One region of the Mycobacterium sp. NPDC050853 genome, then DNA from elsewhere that is predicted to be linked to it. Evidence: riboswitches for the same ligand, from Rfam matches in the RefSeq annotation. Region 1 holds a riboswitch; the other holds the start of a gene.
What was found. A riboswitch is a leader RNA that binds a small molecule or an ion and turns the genes downstream of it on or off. The one in region 1 is predicted to bind cobalamin.
Positions count from the first base shown of each region.

Region 1 (7,690 bases):
GCCGAGAAGATCGTGGAGTGGCATGACGCCTTCGGTCACGAGTTCCAATCGATCTCGCTGAGTCCCGAGGCCGATTTCGAGGAACAGAAGGACACCCTGCACCGATTCGCCGAAGAGGTTGTCCCGCTGGTGAGAGCAGAGGTTACGTCGACGCTGTGGGGTACGCAGGACACGCAGCGGGCCAAGGGATTTACCGCGTCCTGAGCCCAAGCCTCACCGAAGAGCGCGCCGGTTGTGGCCGACTGCGCGGCAATCCGATTTGGCACGCCATAGTGGCGCTGACGGGCTCGTTCTTGCCCAAAACTAGAACATGTTCTAACGTCGAGCGAAGTGGCTGATCGGCGACTATTCACTGAGGAGTGCGATGCCTGATCTCTTTGACCCGCTGCACGGGTCGATCAACTCCGGGCACCTGCTGGTTGCTGCCCTGAAAAAGAACGCGAGCGTGCCCGCGCTGGTACTCGGGGATGTGACCCTCACCGGCGCCCAGATGGCCGATGAGATCAGCAGGTACATCCAGGCTTTCACTTCACTGGTGCCCGATCCGACTGACGGTCAAGGCATGCTGGCGCTCAACCGCCCCGAGGTGTTATTGGTGATCGGGGCCGGGCAGCTGCTGGGCACCCGACGCACCGCGCTGCACCCGCTCGGGTCCCTCGATGACCATGCCTATGTGCTGGCCGATGCCAAGATCACCACGATCGTCATCGACCCGACGCCGCAGTTCGTGGAGCGTGCCGCCGCATTGGTGGAGAAGGTGCCGACGCTGACCCGTGTGCTGACGCTCGGGCCCGTTCCGGCGGAACTGGCCGGGGTGGGGCACGACTTGGTTGCCGTGGCTGCGGGCTTTGCGGCGAAGCCGCTGGTGCCGATCAACCTGTCACCCGAACACATCAACGGGCTCACCTACACGGGTGGGACGACAGGTAAGCCCAAGGGCGTCATCGGAACCTCGCAGTCGATTCTCACCATGACGCAGATCCAGCTGGCCGAGTGGGAGTGGCCTGAGCGCCCCAAATTCCTGATGTGCACCCCGCTTTCACATGCCGGGGCCGCGTTCTTCATGCCGACCCTGATGAAGGGTGGGTCGATGGTGGTGGTGCCGAAGTTCGATGCGGGTGCCGTCCTGCAGGCGATCGAAGAGCACAAGATCACCGCCACCATGCTGGTGCCCTCGATGATCTACGCGCTGATGGACCATCCGGATTCACACACCCGCGACCTGTCCTCGCTGCAGACCGTCTACTACGGCGCCTCGGCCATCAACCCGGTGCGGCTGGCGGAGGCCATCGAGCGTTTCGGACCGATCTTCGCGCAGTACTTCGGCCAGTCCGAGGCGCCCATGGTGATCAGCTACCTGGCCAAGGGCGATCACGATGTCAAGCGGCTCTCCAGCTGCGGCAGGCCCTCGGCATTCCTGCGCACCGCGCTGCTCGGCGAGAACGACCAGCCGGTGAAGCAGGGTGAGCCCGGCGAGATCTGTGTGGCGGGGCCCTTGGTGGCAGGCGGCTATTGGGAACTGCCCGAGCAGACGGCCGACACCTTCAAGAACGGCTGGCTGCGCACCGGCGATATCGCGCGCGAGGACGAGGACGGCTTCTGGTTCATCGTCGACCGGACCAAGGACATGATCGTCACCGGTGGTTTCAACGTCTTCCCGCGCGAGGTGGAGGACGTTGTCGCCGAACATCCGTCGGTCGCGCAGGTCGGGGTCATCGGGGTGCCCGACGAGAAGTGGGGTGAAGCGGTGACGGCGATCGTGGTGCTGCGCGCCGATGCCGACCGTAGCGGTGGCGCGGTCTCCAAGATGACGTCCGAGATTCAGGCCGCGGTGAAGGATCGCAAGGGCTCGGTGCAGTCGCCCAAGCATGTGATCGTCGCCGAGTCGCTGCCGTTGACCGCGCTGGGAAAGCTGGACAAGAAGGCCCTGCGTCAGAAGTACGCGGCGGTCTAGCTTCCCTCCGCTCCCGAGAGAAGGTTCCGCGCGCTGGAGTGAATGAACTCGCGAAGCCATGGTGCGGGCTCGCCCTTATCGGGTAGATGCCGGCGTATCGCGGCATACGGCATGTCGATCAGTGTGAACACCATCTTGTCGAGCAGCTCGTGAGTCACCGCCTCGAAGCGACGTTCGGCGTACTCGCGTAATGCCTTTCGCACCCGAGAGTTCAGCGACGTGAGCTCGGCTGCGAGGGTATCGGGCCAGTGGGCGACCAGATCGGCCTTCTCGTACTGGAGTAGCAGCAGTGCCTCGTTGCGGTTCTGCTGGGTCCAGTCGAAGGCGTGATTGATCGTCGCCGCCAGTGCGTCGTCGGGGTCGGGCATCGCGAGCGCAGCAAGTATCCCGTCCTGGTAGCGCGTGATGGACCGCAGCCAGAGGCGGGCCACGAGCTCATCCCGGCTGGCGAACCGGTGGTACACCGAACCTGAGGGTGCGCCCAGGACCTTCCCGACGGCGGCCGCGGTGGCAGCCGACGGCCCACCCGAAGCCACCAAGCTCAGGGCCGCATCGAGGATGTCGTCCGCGGTGTACTGCGGCTTACGCCCCACTGCGCCGGACCATGCTCGTGCCCTGGGCGACCGCGACCAGCTTGGTGTGCCCGTCGTGATCCTCGACGGAGATCTCGCAGCGGCCGAGCGCCTTGGTGCGACCCGAGCTCACCAGGGATGCGTCGGCGAGCAGACGCAGACCGTCGCGCGCGGGGGCCACGTACTCAATGGTGTATCCGCTGGTCACGATGTCCCCGCCCAGGCCAAGGGCGCAGGCGTAGGTGATCGCGTTATCGGCGAGGTAACTCAGCACCCCGCCGTGAATGAACCCGCTCTGCTGCCGCAGCTCGTCGCGGATGTCGAGCGAGAGCTGAATTCCGGACTCATCGAGCCGGCTGATGGAGGCGCCCAGGAGGCGACTGAATGGCTGCGCATCGAGCACCTGTCGGGCCTGGTCCAGGGTGATCACAATATTAGAGAGTAGTCGCTAATAATTGCACGAGCCAGCGTGCATATGATGAAGATGCAGCTGGTCTGCTGGTATCGGTTTCGGCCGATGCCAGCATCGAGTGAAGCGCCGCCCAACAGGGCTGTTCGGCACGAGAGGGAACCCGGTGAGAATCCGGGACTGTCCCGCAGCGGTATGCAGGAACGAACGCCGTCTTAAGCACTGGGGAAGCACTAAGGAAGCCCCGGGAAGCGACGGCCCGTAGGAAAACCTGAGCCCGGGTAACGCCTGTAAGTCCGAAGACCTGCCAGCCGTGCCGGGTGCGCCGCACCCGGCGGATCATCGCTTCGCGGAATGGGCGTATGACCGAATCGGTTTCACCGAACAGATATCTGTTGCGGTGGGCCCGTGCTCGGTTCTTTCGTCCCCTGGCGGTGGCCACCCCGCTGTTGATGAAGGACTAGAAATGACGGATCAACCATCTGCGGCTTTTACCGCAACCACGCTCGGTTCGGCGCGCATCGGCCCACGCCGTGAGCTCAAACGGGCTACCGAAAGCTACTGGGCCGGACGCACCAGCCGCGAAGAGCTCGAGAAGATCGCAGCCGGGCTGCGGCGCGACAACTGGGCCGCACTCGCCGCCGCCGGTCTCGATTCCGTGCCGGTCAACACGTTCTCCTATTACGACCAGGTACTCGACACCGCGGTGCTGCTAGGCGCATTGCCGCCCCGTGTCGCGGGCATCGCAGACGACCTCGATCGGTACTTCGCCGCCGCGCGCGGCAATGACGAGGTGACACCGCTGGAAATGACGAAGTGGTTCGACACCAACTACCACTACCTGGTGCCGGAGATCGGGCCCGACACCCGATTCGAGCTGAACCCCGCCAAGTTGTTCAGCGAGCTGAAAGAGGCTCAGGCGCTGGGTATTCCGGCACGTCCGGTAGTTGTTGGGCCGATCACCTTCCTCGCGCTGAGCAAGGCCGTCGATGGTGCCGCCGCGACCATCGAGCGTCTCGATGAGGTGGTGTCGCTGTACGAGCAGCTGCTGGTGCAGCTTGCCGAGGCCGGGGTCACCTGGGTTCAGATCGACGAGCCGGTGCTCGTCACCGACATCCTGCCGAACGGCCCGGAACTGGCCGAGCGGGTGTATGGCCGCCTCGGTACGGTTGCCGATCGCCCCGCGATCTTGGTGGCCACCTACTTCGGTGACCTCGGGGCGGCCCTGCCCGCCCTGGCCCGCACACCGATCGAGGCGATCGGCGTCGACCTGGTCTACGGGTCGGCGGCGGGTGTGGCATCGGTTCCGGAACTCGCTGGAAAGACCGTTGTGGCAGGCGTTGTCGACGGCCGAAACATCTGGCGCACCAATCTCGAGTCGGCGCTGGGCACACTGGCGACGCTGCTGGGATCAGCGGGTGCGGTAGCAGTTTCTACATCGTGCTCGACGCTGCATGTGCCGTACTCGCTAGAGCCGGAGACCGAACTCGATGACCAGCTGCGCAGCTGGTTGGCCTTCGCCGAGGAGAAGGTCAAGGAAGTCGTCGTGCTGGCGCGGGCACTGAGCGAGGGGCGCGACGCTGTTGCCGCGGAGTTCGCGGCATCGAACGCTGCCGTCGAGTCACGCAAGACGGACCCGCGCCTGAACAACGGACAGATCCGTGCGCGGCTGGATTCGATTCTGGCGGATGGTGTTTCACGCGGCGATGCCGCAGAGCGCCGGCGTAGCCAGGGCGAGCGGCTGAAGCTTCCCGAGCTGCCGACCACCACCATCGGGTCGTTCCCGCAGACCACGGAAATCCGGGTGGCGCGCGCGGCATTGACCAAGGGCGAGATCGACGAGGCGGAGTACGTACGGCGCATGCGCGGCGAGGTTGCCGATGTCATTGCGCTGCAGGAGAAGCTGGGCCTGGACGTGCTGGTGCACGGCGAGCCGGAACGCAATGACATGGTGCAGTACTTCGCCGAGCAGCTCGACGGCTTCTTCGCCACCCAGAACGGTTGGGTCCAGTCGTATGGCAGCCGCTGCGTACGCCCGCCGATCCTGTACGGCGATGTGGCACGGCAGAACCCGATGACTGTTGAGTGGGCAACCTACGCACAGTCGCTGACCGCCAAGTATGTCAAGGGCATGCTGACCGGGCCGGTGACGATCCTGGCGTGGTCCTTCGTCCGCGACGATCAGCCGTTGGCGGACACCGCGAATCAGATCGCCCTGGCGATTCGGGACGAGACGGTGGACCTGCAGGGCGCCGGAATCGCCATCATCCAGGTGGACGAGCCTGCGCTGCGCGAGCTGCTGCCGTTGCGCACGGCGGACAAGCCCGCATACCTGGACTGGGCAGTCGGCGCGTTCCGGCTTTCCACCTCGGGCGTGTCCGACGCGACACAGATCCACACGCACCTGTGCTACTCGGAGTTCGGCGAGGTGATCGGTGCGATTGCCGACCTAGACGCCGACGTCACCTCGATCGAGGCCGCCCGCTCGCATATGGAGGTGCTCGACGATCTCAATGCGATCGGATTCTCCAACAGCGTCGGCCCGGGCGTGTACGACATCCACTCGCCCCGGGTTCCGACCAGCGAGGAGATGACGGCTTCGCTCCGCGAGGCACTGAAGGCCGTTCCAGCCCAGCGCCTTTGGGTGAACCCGGACTGCGGTTTAAAGACCCGCAAGGTTGACGAGGTGACTGCCTCGCTGGCCAACCTGGTGGCCGCCGCTGTCGAGGCGCGGTCCGGCGTCTAGATCTCGATTGCTGCGACCAGTCCCCCGCAGGAGCCCCCTGCGGGGGACTGGTCGCGTGCGAGATTTATTGGTGTATAAACCATTAGCGAGCCAAATCGGAGGTACCTGGTGTCGATGAATACCGTTGCATTGGAACTGGTGCCGCCCAACGTCGATGGCGGCCTCGGCAAGGCGTCGGAAGAGCTGCGGAAACTGTCCAGTTTCTCGGCGGAGTTCGGCATTGACGGGCGCATCGACCACGTGATGATCCCCTCGATGATCCTCGAGGACGCCGATCGACCGCTCGAGATGAAGCCGAAGCTGGATGTCGCCGACTATTGGTCGATCATCCGATCAGAGCTACCCACAATGCGGGGACTGTGCACACAGGTCACTTCCTTTTCGGATGAGACGTCGTTACGGAGCCGACTTGCAGGCCTGACGGAAGCCGGGATAGACGGCGTGATTTTCGTCGGTGTGCCGCGGACCATGAGCGACGGCGAAGGGTCGGGTATTCCACCGACCGATGCGTTGTCGAAGTTCGACGACATCATCGAGAACAGGGGAGTGATTCTGATTCCCACCCGCAGCGGGGAACAGGGTCGCTTTTCGTTCAAATGCGATAAAGGCGCCACCTTCGCGATGACCCAACTGCTGTATTCCGATGCGGTGGTTGGCTTCCTACAAGAGTTCACGCGGACGAGCGACCACCGGCCGGAGGTTCTGCTTTCGTTCGGTTTCGTCCCGAAGTTGGAGTCGAAGGTCGGACTCATTGATTGGCTGATCCAGGATCCCGGCAATGAAGCCGTCGCGCGCGAACAGGCCTTCGTCAAGTCGCTGGCTGCCTGCGAACCTGATGCCAGACGGCCACAGCTCGTCGACCTTTACAAACGTGTCATCGACGGGGTCGCAGACCTCGGCTTCCCCTTAAGCGTGCACTTCGAAGCACCGTACGGTCTTGCCAGGCCGGCCTTCGAAACATTCTCAGAGATGCTGGGGTACTGGTCACCAGCGCTCTAAGCGCTGTGGAAGCGGTGCGGTGGCGTGGAATTCCGTTGACCGTGATCGAGTCCGTGATCGAGACTCGTCGTATGGAACCCGTTGAGTTGCGGACAGAACGGCTGTTGTTGCGCCTCGTCACCGCGGCCGACGAGGCCGCCCTCGCACAGGCATGCAGCGATCCGCTGATCGCGCGATACGTCCCGGTGCCTTCGCCATACACCTCGCAGGACGCGCAGCGGTTCGTTGCGGCATCCGCCGCCGGGTGGGCCGGCGATGTGCAGTACGGTCTCGGTTTCTACCTGGCGGACTCGGGATTGTTGGCCGGAACTTGTGTGCTCAAGTGTGTGGAGCGCGGGGTTGTGGACCTTGGCTATTGGGCAGCCCCGGCTCACCGGCGTAGGGGACTCACGGTCGAGGCGGCGAGACGACTGTGCCAGTGGGGTTTTGACGAGCTGGATATCCACCGTATCGAGTGGTGGGCCGTCGTCGGGAACACCGGCTCACGCGCCGTCGCGGAGTCAATGGGTTTCCAGGTTGAGGGGCTGCTGCGCCGACGGGCGTATCAGGCTGGGGAACCGGCCGATTGGTGGGTAGGCGGATTACTGTCGCGGCCCGAGTGACGGGTATTGACGCAGGGCGTGGTGCTGGCTAACCTTGCGCTCGGTACACCGGGTCCGGAGCGTTCGTGCTCCGTCCGTCTAACACCCGGTGCTTTGAGTGATCAATACGGTTCCCGATCGGAACGAATCTCTTGTATACCTAGGTATTTCAAATTGGGAGTATCAATGTTGCGGTAGGACTCCCGAGATAGGTCAGGCTGTCGATTGGCAGGTCTGCGCCTACCCCGCAGAGAATGGCTACCTACTGGCGTCGGCGGCGGCGGTCGACTGGGACCAGGACCGCGAGATTATTCGGTTTCCCTACGGGTGTGCGAGTTGGGATCCAACACGCGGAGATCCCGCGAATGGTCTGGTAATCCTCTGGGCTACTTGACATGAGAGCCAAAGCTGGCCCCGTCTGCTTGGCGT
Region 1 is NZ_JBFAGW010000001.1:1,566,083-1,573,772, reverse strand. It holds gene AB0H22_RS07740 (LLM class flavin-dependent oxidoreductase) at 1-204, shown strand, start outside; gene fadD8 (fatty-acid--CoA ligase FadD8) at 365-1,954, shown strand; gene AB0H22_RS07730 (TetR/AcrR family transcriptional regulator) at 1,951-2,547, opposite strand; gene AB0H22_RS07725 (PaaI family thioesterase) at 2,537-2,956, opposite strand; cobalamin riboswitch at 3,025-3,262, shown strand; gene metE (5-methyltetrahydropteroyltriglutamate--homocysteine S-methyltransferase) at 3,402-5,681, shown strand; gene AB0H22_RS07715 (mycobacterial-type methylenetetrahydrofolate reductase) at 5,790-6,680, shown strand; gene AB0H22_RS07710 (GNAT family protein) at 6,752-7,282, shown strand; partial or broken gene AB0H22_RS07705 (DUF6578 domain-containing protein) at 7,380-7,690, shown strand, end outside.

Region 2 (7,690 bases), on a different contig from region 1:
GTACACCCGTCCCAGCTGCCGCAGCCAGGGCAGCTGCCGCGACCAGGTGCTTCCGCGGCCCATCAGACCGTGAACGAGGACGATGGACGGCGCCCCCGACTCTTCAGACAGCCCTCCCCGGTCGAACAGGCAGTCGCCGTCCATGCTTACCGGTCTTCGCGCAAGCGGCTCATCCATGCCCCTCATCATCGCCCTAATCATCGGCCCCAAATCATGCGGGAGCACGCACGGTAGCCTGAACCCATGTCCGTGGTGAAGATCAACGCAATCGAGATCCCCGAGGGTGCGGGTCCGGAGCTGGAGAAGCGATTCGCTCACCGGGCCGGAGCTGTGGAGAACCAGCCAGGATTCCTGGGTTTTCAGCTGCTACGCCCCATCAAGGGCGAGGACCGCTACTTCGTGGTCACCCAGTGGGAGTCCGAGGAGGCCTTCCAGGCCTGGGCCACCGGTCCGGCAGTCGAAGCACACGCCGGCCAGCAGGCCAAGCCCGTGGCAACCGGTGCTCACCTGCTGGAGTTCGAGGTTGTGCTCGACGTGACCGGGGCCGCCGCCAAGGCGTGAACGGTGGGGCGCTTCGCGCGCGCATGACGCGCGCCGTATCGATGTGCACGGTTGTCGTGGTTGCCTTGTCGGTCGGCAGCACAGTGGGGTGTGGCATCAAGCTGCGTCAGGTGCCGCATGGCGATGTGGATACCAGCACGCCTCCGGGCCTGCGATCACAACAGCTGATCGACATGCTGAACTCGAACTGGCCGATCGGCAAGCAGGGCGTGGCGACCATGGCCGCAGCCAACAAGGTCGACGACTACACCGAGATCATGACCAAGCTGTGGGTCGACCGGCCATACAAGGTCAGCTCGGTGGATCTCGCCGCGAACAGCTCCACCGTCCACCTGATCGCGCCCTACGGCGCCAACGTGGACATCGGGCTGCGGACCAATGGCAAGGGGGATGTCGACAGGCTGGTTCCTTATCAGCAGCCTCCGAACATCGCCCAGTGGTCTGATGTCGACGCCGCTCTGTCGGCATCGGGCGGTCGATACTCCTACCGGGCCTCCAAGATCGTCAACGGACAATGCGAGCAGATCGCCGGAACCAACACCTCCGAATCTATGCCGCTCGCATCGGTTTTCAAGCTTTACGTGCTCTTGGCCACCGGCACCGCCATCAATGCGGGCACTCTCAAATGGGACGACCGACTCACCGTCACCGATCGCGGCAAGGCACTCGGAAGCTCGATGGACAAGCTCGCCACGGGCTCGACGGTCTCAGTGCGCACCGCAGCCCAGAAGATGATCTCGGTGAGCGACAACATGGGCACCGACATGCTGATCAACCGCCTCGGTAGACAGGCGATCGAGAAGGCGCTGGCCGACGGAGGCCATCACGATCCGGGATCGATGACGCCCTTCCCCACGATGCATGAGCTTTTCAACATCGGCTGGGGAGTACCCGACGTCCGACAGCAATGGAAGGACGTCACCACACCTGCGCAGCGCGGTCAGATGCTCGCCGACGCAGATACCCACGACTACAAGCTGGATCCCGACCGGACCACCACACCGGCGTCGAAATACGGCATCGAGTGGTACGGCAGCGCCGAGGACATCTGCCGGGTGCACGCGGCGCTGCAGAAGGTCGCCGTCGGCCCGGCTGCTCCGATCCGTGATCTTCTGTCGGCAGAACCGGGTATCGACCTGCACAGCGAAAACTGGCGCTATATCGGTGCCAAGGGCGGCAACCTACCCGGCGACCTGACATTCAGCTGGTACGCCGAGGACCGCAACCGTCAACCGTATGTGGTCAGCTTCCAACTGAACTGGGATCGCGCGTTCGGCCCCGGTGCAGCCGGTTGGGTCATCGGTCTGGCCAAGGGTGTCTTCAAGAAGCTGGGATGAGCGGGCTCGCGAAGACCATCAAGTCTGGATGAGCGGGCTCGCGAAGACCATCAGTCTCGGCTGACCGGCCCGGGCCCAGATCAGGACCACAGGTCTCCTACCTCTCACGGCGGGATTCCGGCCCCGTCAATTGTCGGATCAGGTCTAGCGCCACAGCCTGTCTGCTGATACTTTCCAGAATTAACAACATACGTTGCCAAACTGCTGGAATACGCAGGACCCTCGAGAAGGGCTGGTTCAATGGCGAAACCTGTGAGCTCGAAAGACATCAAGCACAAGAACGACTACTACTACCGAAAAGGCATGTCCCTACGGCCGATTCCGCCCGCCAAGGACGAATTCAGCTGGGTATGGCGCCACTGCAGGCACCACATGTTCGGTCCCTGGTACGAGGTGGAGGACGAATTCACGCCCACACCACAAAGCCTGCTGTTCGACGACCACATGTGGCAGGGCGACGAGCTGATGGACGCCGTGGTGGATATGTTCGGGCGCCTGGGCTCGAAAGAGGCCCGGCGCCTGTTCGACCAGGCGATCGACCAGGGCATCGAATCGCTCGACAACCCGCCGGAGGAATTGCGGGCGCTACTGGAGGACGCCTACCGGGTGCCGGACTGGTGGGACCCGGCCAAGGCCGAACGCGGACGCAGGCGGATGACCAGCTCCACGCTGCTCACGATCGTGATCGTGGGCACGTTCGCGATTTTTGACACGGTGATGAACGCCGATGTCTCCGCGTCCACAGGGGCCAGTGGACGCTTCCGTGACGAAGGTCCGCAACGTGTTGTGGAGACCGCACGATTCTTCGGCCGGCTTTTCGACCGTGACGCATTCACGCCCGGCGGGGACGGCATGAAGCTCGCACTCCGGGTACGTCTGGTGCATTCGCTGGCGCGCAAGGGATTACGTTCCGCGTGGGGCGAGGAGCAGTACGCCCAGAACGGCAACCCGATATCCAACTCATCGATGCTGGGTTTCCTGGAGGCCGCAAGCCTGGGTGCACTACTCATCGACCATCGGCACGGGCGGCCATGCACCCTCGAAGACCTCGATGACAGCTGGCACCACACACTGCGGTGGGCGCACGTTTTCGGTGTCGCCGAAGAACTCATTCCCCGAACGGGATTGGATGCGATGCACAATCTCGACTACCTGCTCGCGCGATCGGGCAACTCCTCACCCTGGCGCACCGAACTCGTCGAGGTGGGACTTGGCGCCATCAATCGCGCGACATCGGCCGTCCCCGGCGGCGAGACACTCCTGGGGCCGATCCTCACCCGTGTCGGTTCACTGTTTCTCAGCGCAACCGGTTCGGTCATCATGGGCCCCGAGGCCATGGACGAATTCTTCCGCGACACCGGTTATCAATGGGTTGACCATCGCCTAGCGGGACTCGCGCTCAAGGCCGTCGCCATCCCGGTCTCACACGTCGCCGCGATGCGCGACAAGATCCCCGGTATCGGCGTGGTGCGTCGACTGGTCCATGGGGCAGCCATACCGAATCCGGGCAACTACATAAAACTGGCCTTGGACGTCGCGGAGAAACCCTTACGGGTGAAGACGACCTTTGCGATGCACGACGGCAACACCTCGGGACGGAAGTTCACCGCCGCCTAGTCCGATCCCTAGACGGTGACCGCCGCGTCCGTACTGGCCGGCTTGCGCCCGATCACGGTCGCGAACCCGATACCGATCGTCGCCCACATGATCGCCTGCGTGGTGAACGAGTACATCCGGAACAGGTACAAGTCATGCGCCGGGAAGCCCGGGTAGACGATCGTCCCGTTGGCATCTAGCAGCGGTTGTGGTGCCTCGACGAACCCCGGCGTCACCGCCATGACCAGAACCACCAGAACCACGAACACCGCGGCCGCAACCAGCGTGGCCGTCCACGTCTCCCAACGCTCGGTAAGCTTCCTGCCCACCCAGAGCGCCACTGCCAGCGCGATCGCCGCGACGAGGATCATCAACACGAAGTAGCCGGTGCGCTCCTTGATAGTGCCGTCGGCGCTCGCCGCCGGCGGATTGGCCGGGAACTTCAGGAACGGCACGACGTACAGCACCAGGAACAAACCGCCCGCGACCGAGAGCGCCAGCGCACGCGGGCTGAGATTGCCCACCCGACCGATGGCCACCACATAGGTCACCGCGAACAGCGCACCCATCGCGATGCCGAATCCGATGACCCCAAGAGCCAGGCCCGCATTGGCCTGCGCGAACCGGCTGAACAGTTCCGCACCCTCGTGATGAGCGTGGACACCGGCCGCCGCGTCGAGTGCGGCTTGCGCCTCGCCCCTGCCCTCTTCATACGAGATGGCCCTGTTGATAACGGGTTCGACGAATATCCATCCGAAAATGAAGGACAGCAGCCCGCCGACGGCGCCAAAGCCTAAGCCGCGCAGGATTATTGACTTTTCCACTGAGTTATCCGCCTCTTGATCAGTGGCAGGGGAAACCCAGCAGGTGGCGAGCGTCATGCACAAATTCATGGACATGCATATCGCTGCCAAAGATCGACACCGCACCCTGGTCGATGCCGATGAAGTAATAGGCGAGTAGCGCGAGGAACGTGGTCGCGCTCAACCACAGCGCTGCCTGGGGAATCGATACCGCAACCGGACGGCTGGCGGACGTTGTGTGGGCCATGTTGCTCCTTTCGGGATACCGCGTCCCGATTCGTTCTTATCGACGGCAGGGTCTGACTCTCACAGTGGCGCGACCGTCCTGGGATTACACCAGGTTCCCGTCCTGTCGAAGGACGGATTGAGCTTAGTCGACGCAGCTGGGCTGCGCATTCGAGTGATAGTTTTGGCTTCGTATTGGTTTCTCCGGGAGCGCCAGGGGTGCTTCCGGAGATCGCAAGAGGGAATCCGGTGTAAATCCGGAACTGCCCCGCAGCGGTAAGTGGAAACGACAGCGGCATAACAAGCACTGGGCACGCCCGGGAAGCAGCCGCCGGTAGGTGAGGCTTGAGCACAAGCCTTGTGTCCGCGAGTCCGAAGACCTGCCAATGCGGCCGCACCATCCGGTGTGGCCTTCGCCGGCGCCGAGGGATCAGCTGGTGGACGGCGCAGGTATTCGGCGTATCCACCTCCTGGCTCTTCCCGTGACGACGCAGGCGACCCGACGACGCAGGGATGCCGATGCCCGCAGCACAGCAGGGACGATCAGTGGTCCTTGCGGCGGGCGGCGGCTTGGCGGCGCTGGTACTGCTGTCCGTGGCGGCGCTCGTGTTCGGTACAGCCGAAGTGCCCTGGCGCGACTGTCTGCATTTCCTCTGGGTGGGCGGGACCGGCGGCTCTGTTCGAGCCGCCGATGCTGCGAACTACCGGATCGTCGTCGAGTCCAGGCTGCCGCGAGTGATTCTCGCAATCCTCGTCGGCGCGGGGCTCAGCATTGTGGGCGTGGTCGTGCAGGCGATGGTCCGTAACGCCCTGGCAGATCCATACGTTCTCGGCATTTCATCGGGAGCCTCCGTCGGTGCGACCGCAGTAGTGGTCTACGGCGTGCTCGGCGCTTTCGGCGCCTATGCACTATCGCTGTCGGCATCGCTCGGCGCCCTCGCCGCAACAGCGCTGGTCTACCAAATTGCCCGTACTCCACAGGGTTTGGTGCCGCTCAGGCTGGTCCTGGTAGGCACGGCCGTGGGCTACGGCCTGTCCGCGGTGACGACGGTACTGGTGTTCTTGGCGCCGAACGGTGAGGCGGCGCGCAGTGTCATGTTCTGGCTGCTCGGCAGCCTGGGCGCGTCATCCTGGGACAAGGTGCCGGTGGCGCTCGCGGCGACGGTGATCGGGATCGTTTGCGTCACAGGGCTGACCCGCCAGCTCAACGCCCTCGCCATGGGCGACGAGGTGAGCGCATCGCTGGGCCTACCTGCCGGTCGGTTCCGGGTGGCGTTGTTCGTGCTCTCCGCCGCGATGACTGGATGCTATGTATCGATCTGCGGAGCAATCGGATTCGTGGGACTGGTGATTCCTCACGCGGCACGGCTGCTCGTCGGCGCGGACCATCGCCGGGTCTTGATCGTTGCACCCGTGCTGGGCGCATGTTTCCTGGTTGCCGCCGATCTTGTTGCGCGGACCACGATTCCGCCACAGGAGCTTCCGTTGGGCGCGATCACAGCGGCCGTCGGGGTACCGGTCTTCGTCGGATTGATGCGCCGCCGCGCAATGTCGGCAGGGGCGGTGAGCTGATGGAGGTCACTTATCGAGATGTGTCGGTGGATATCGCCGGCGCACGGATCGTCTCGGATATCGATCTTGAGGTCGCGTCGGGCGAATTTGTCGGCATTGTCGGCCCCAATGGCAGCGGCAAGTCGACCACCCTGCGCTGCCTGTACCGGGCGCTTGTTCCGGTATCGGGCGATGTTCAGGTCAACGGAGTATCCGTGCACGCAATCAGCATGCGGGAGAACGCCCGCCAGGTGGCGGCGCTAACCCAGGACATGTCATTGGATTTCGACTTCACCGCCGAGGAAGTGGTCGCCACCGGCCGGCTACCGCACAGCACATCCCTGCGCGGCACCTCCGAGCAGGACCGACGTATCTGTGCGGAGGCCACCGAGACGGCGGATGTGACGGCACTCGCCGGCCGGAGGTTCAGTTCCCTCTCCGGTGGCGAGCGGCAGCGGGTTCTCATCGCCCGCGCCCTGGCACAGCAACCGCGCGTGTTGGTTCTCGACGAGCCGACCAACCATCTGGATGTCCGCCATCAGTACTCGATACTCAGTTCGGCTCGGATCCTGGGTATTACGGTCATCGCCGCACTTCACGACCTCAACCTCGCGGCACAGTACTGCGATGCGATCCACGTAATGGCGGAAGGCCATGTGGTGCTGTCGGGGACACCGCACGAGGTCATCACCACCGAGTCCATCGCCCGCTGGTTCGGCATCGGCTGTCATGTCATCGCGCATCCGCGAAGCGGTGTCCCGCAGATCATCTTCGACCCACACGAGGAGACAGAATGAAGACCCTGGTAAGCATGACGGTCGTGGTGTCGCTGATATCGGCGAGCTGCGCGACCATCGAGACTCAGAATCCCGGAACCGAGCGGGTATCCGTCGATAATTGCGGTGCACCACTTGAGGTTCCGGTTCCCGTAACCCGAGCTGTCAGCAATGACACCGGGGTTACCGAGCTCCTGTTTGCTCTCGGCCTGCAGGACCGAATGGCGGGCTACTTCATCGATGCCGGACAAGACCGCGACGTCAAGACCTCACCGTGGAAGGCGCAGTTCGAATCCACCACGAACCTGGGACAGGGATTCACCCGCGAAGCCGTGCAGGCCGCACGCCCCGATCTCGTATTCGCCGGGTGGAGTTACGGATTCAACGAAACCGCCGGGCTGACCCCGGATTGGGTGCGTTCCATCGGTGCGGTGCCCTACCAGCTCACCGAGGCGTGCCGTCAACCCGGAACCGTCCGGCGAGGCATCAAACCACCGCTCGACGCACTGTACGAGGACCTGACCAATCTGGGGGCCCTCTTCGGGGTTCAGGAACGTGCCCGCGACCTGATCGCCAGGTACCGCAAGACCATCGACGACGTGCACTCACGCATCCCACACGCGCAGCCAACGGCACGCGTATTCCTGTACGACAGCGGCGAGGCCGAGCCGTTCACCTCGGGTAAGAACGCAGCGCCACAACAGATCATCGAGAAGGCCGGCGGCCATAACATCTTCTCCGACCTCGACGACAGCTGGACCACCACTGCGTGGGAGACCGCCGCCCAGCGTGACCCACAGGTGATCATCATCTGCGACTACGGGGTGGGACCGAACAACAC
Region 2 is NZ_JBFAGW010000003.1:472,986-480,675, reverse strand. It holds gene AB0H22_RS14275 (alpha/beta hydrolase) at 1-144, opposite strand, end outside; gene mhuD (mycobilin-forming heme oxygenase MhuD) at 244-561, shown strand; gene AB0H22_RS14265 (serine hydrolase) at 603-1,898, shown strand; gene AB0H22_RS14260 (oxygenase MpaB family protein) at 2,139-3,515, shown strand; gene AB0H22_RS14255 (CbtA family protein) at 3,524-4,318, opposite strand; gene AB0H22_RS14250 (CbtB-domain containing protein) at 4,338-4,544, opposite strand; cobalamin riboswitch at 4,572-4,696, opposite strand; cobalamin riboswitch at 4,702-4,925, shown strand; gene AB0H22_RS14245 (iron ABC transporter permease) at 5,036-6,094, shown strand; gene AB0H22_RS14240 (ABC transporter ATP-binding protein) at 6,094-6,870, shown strand; gene AB0H22_RS14235 (ABC transporter substrate-binding protein) at 6,867-7,690, shown strand, end outside.
Region 2: another riboswitch for cobalamin. It lies ahead of AB0H22_RS14245 (iron ABC transporter permease); the one in region 1 lies ahead of metE (5-methyltetrahydropteroyltriglutamate--homocysteine S-methyltransferase).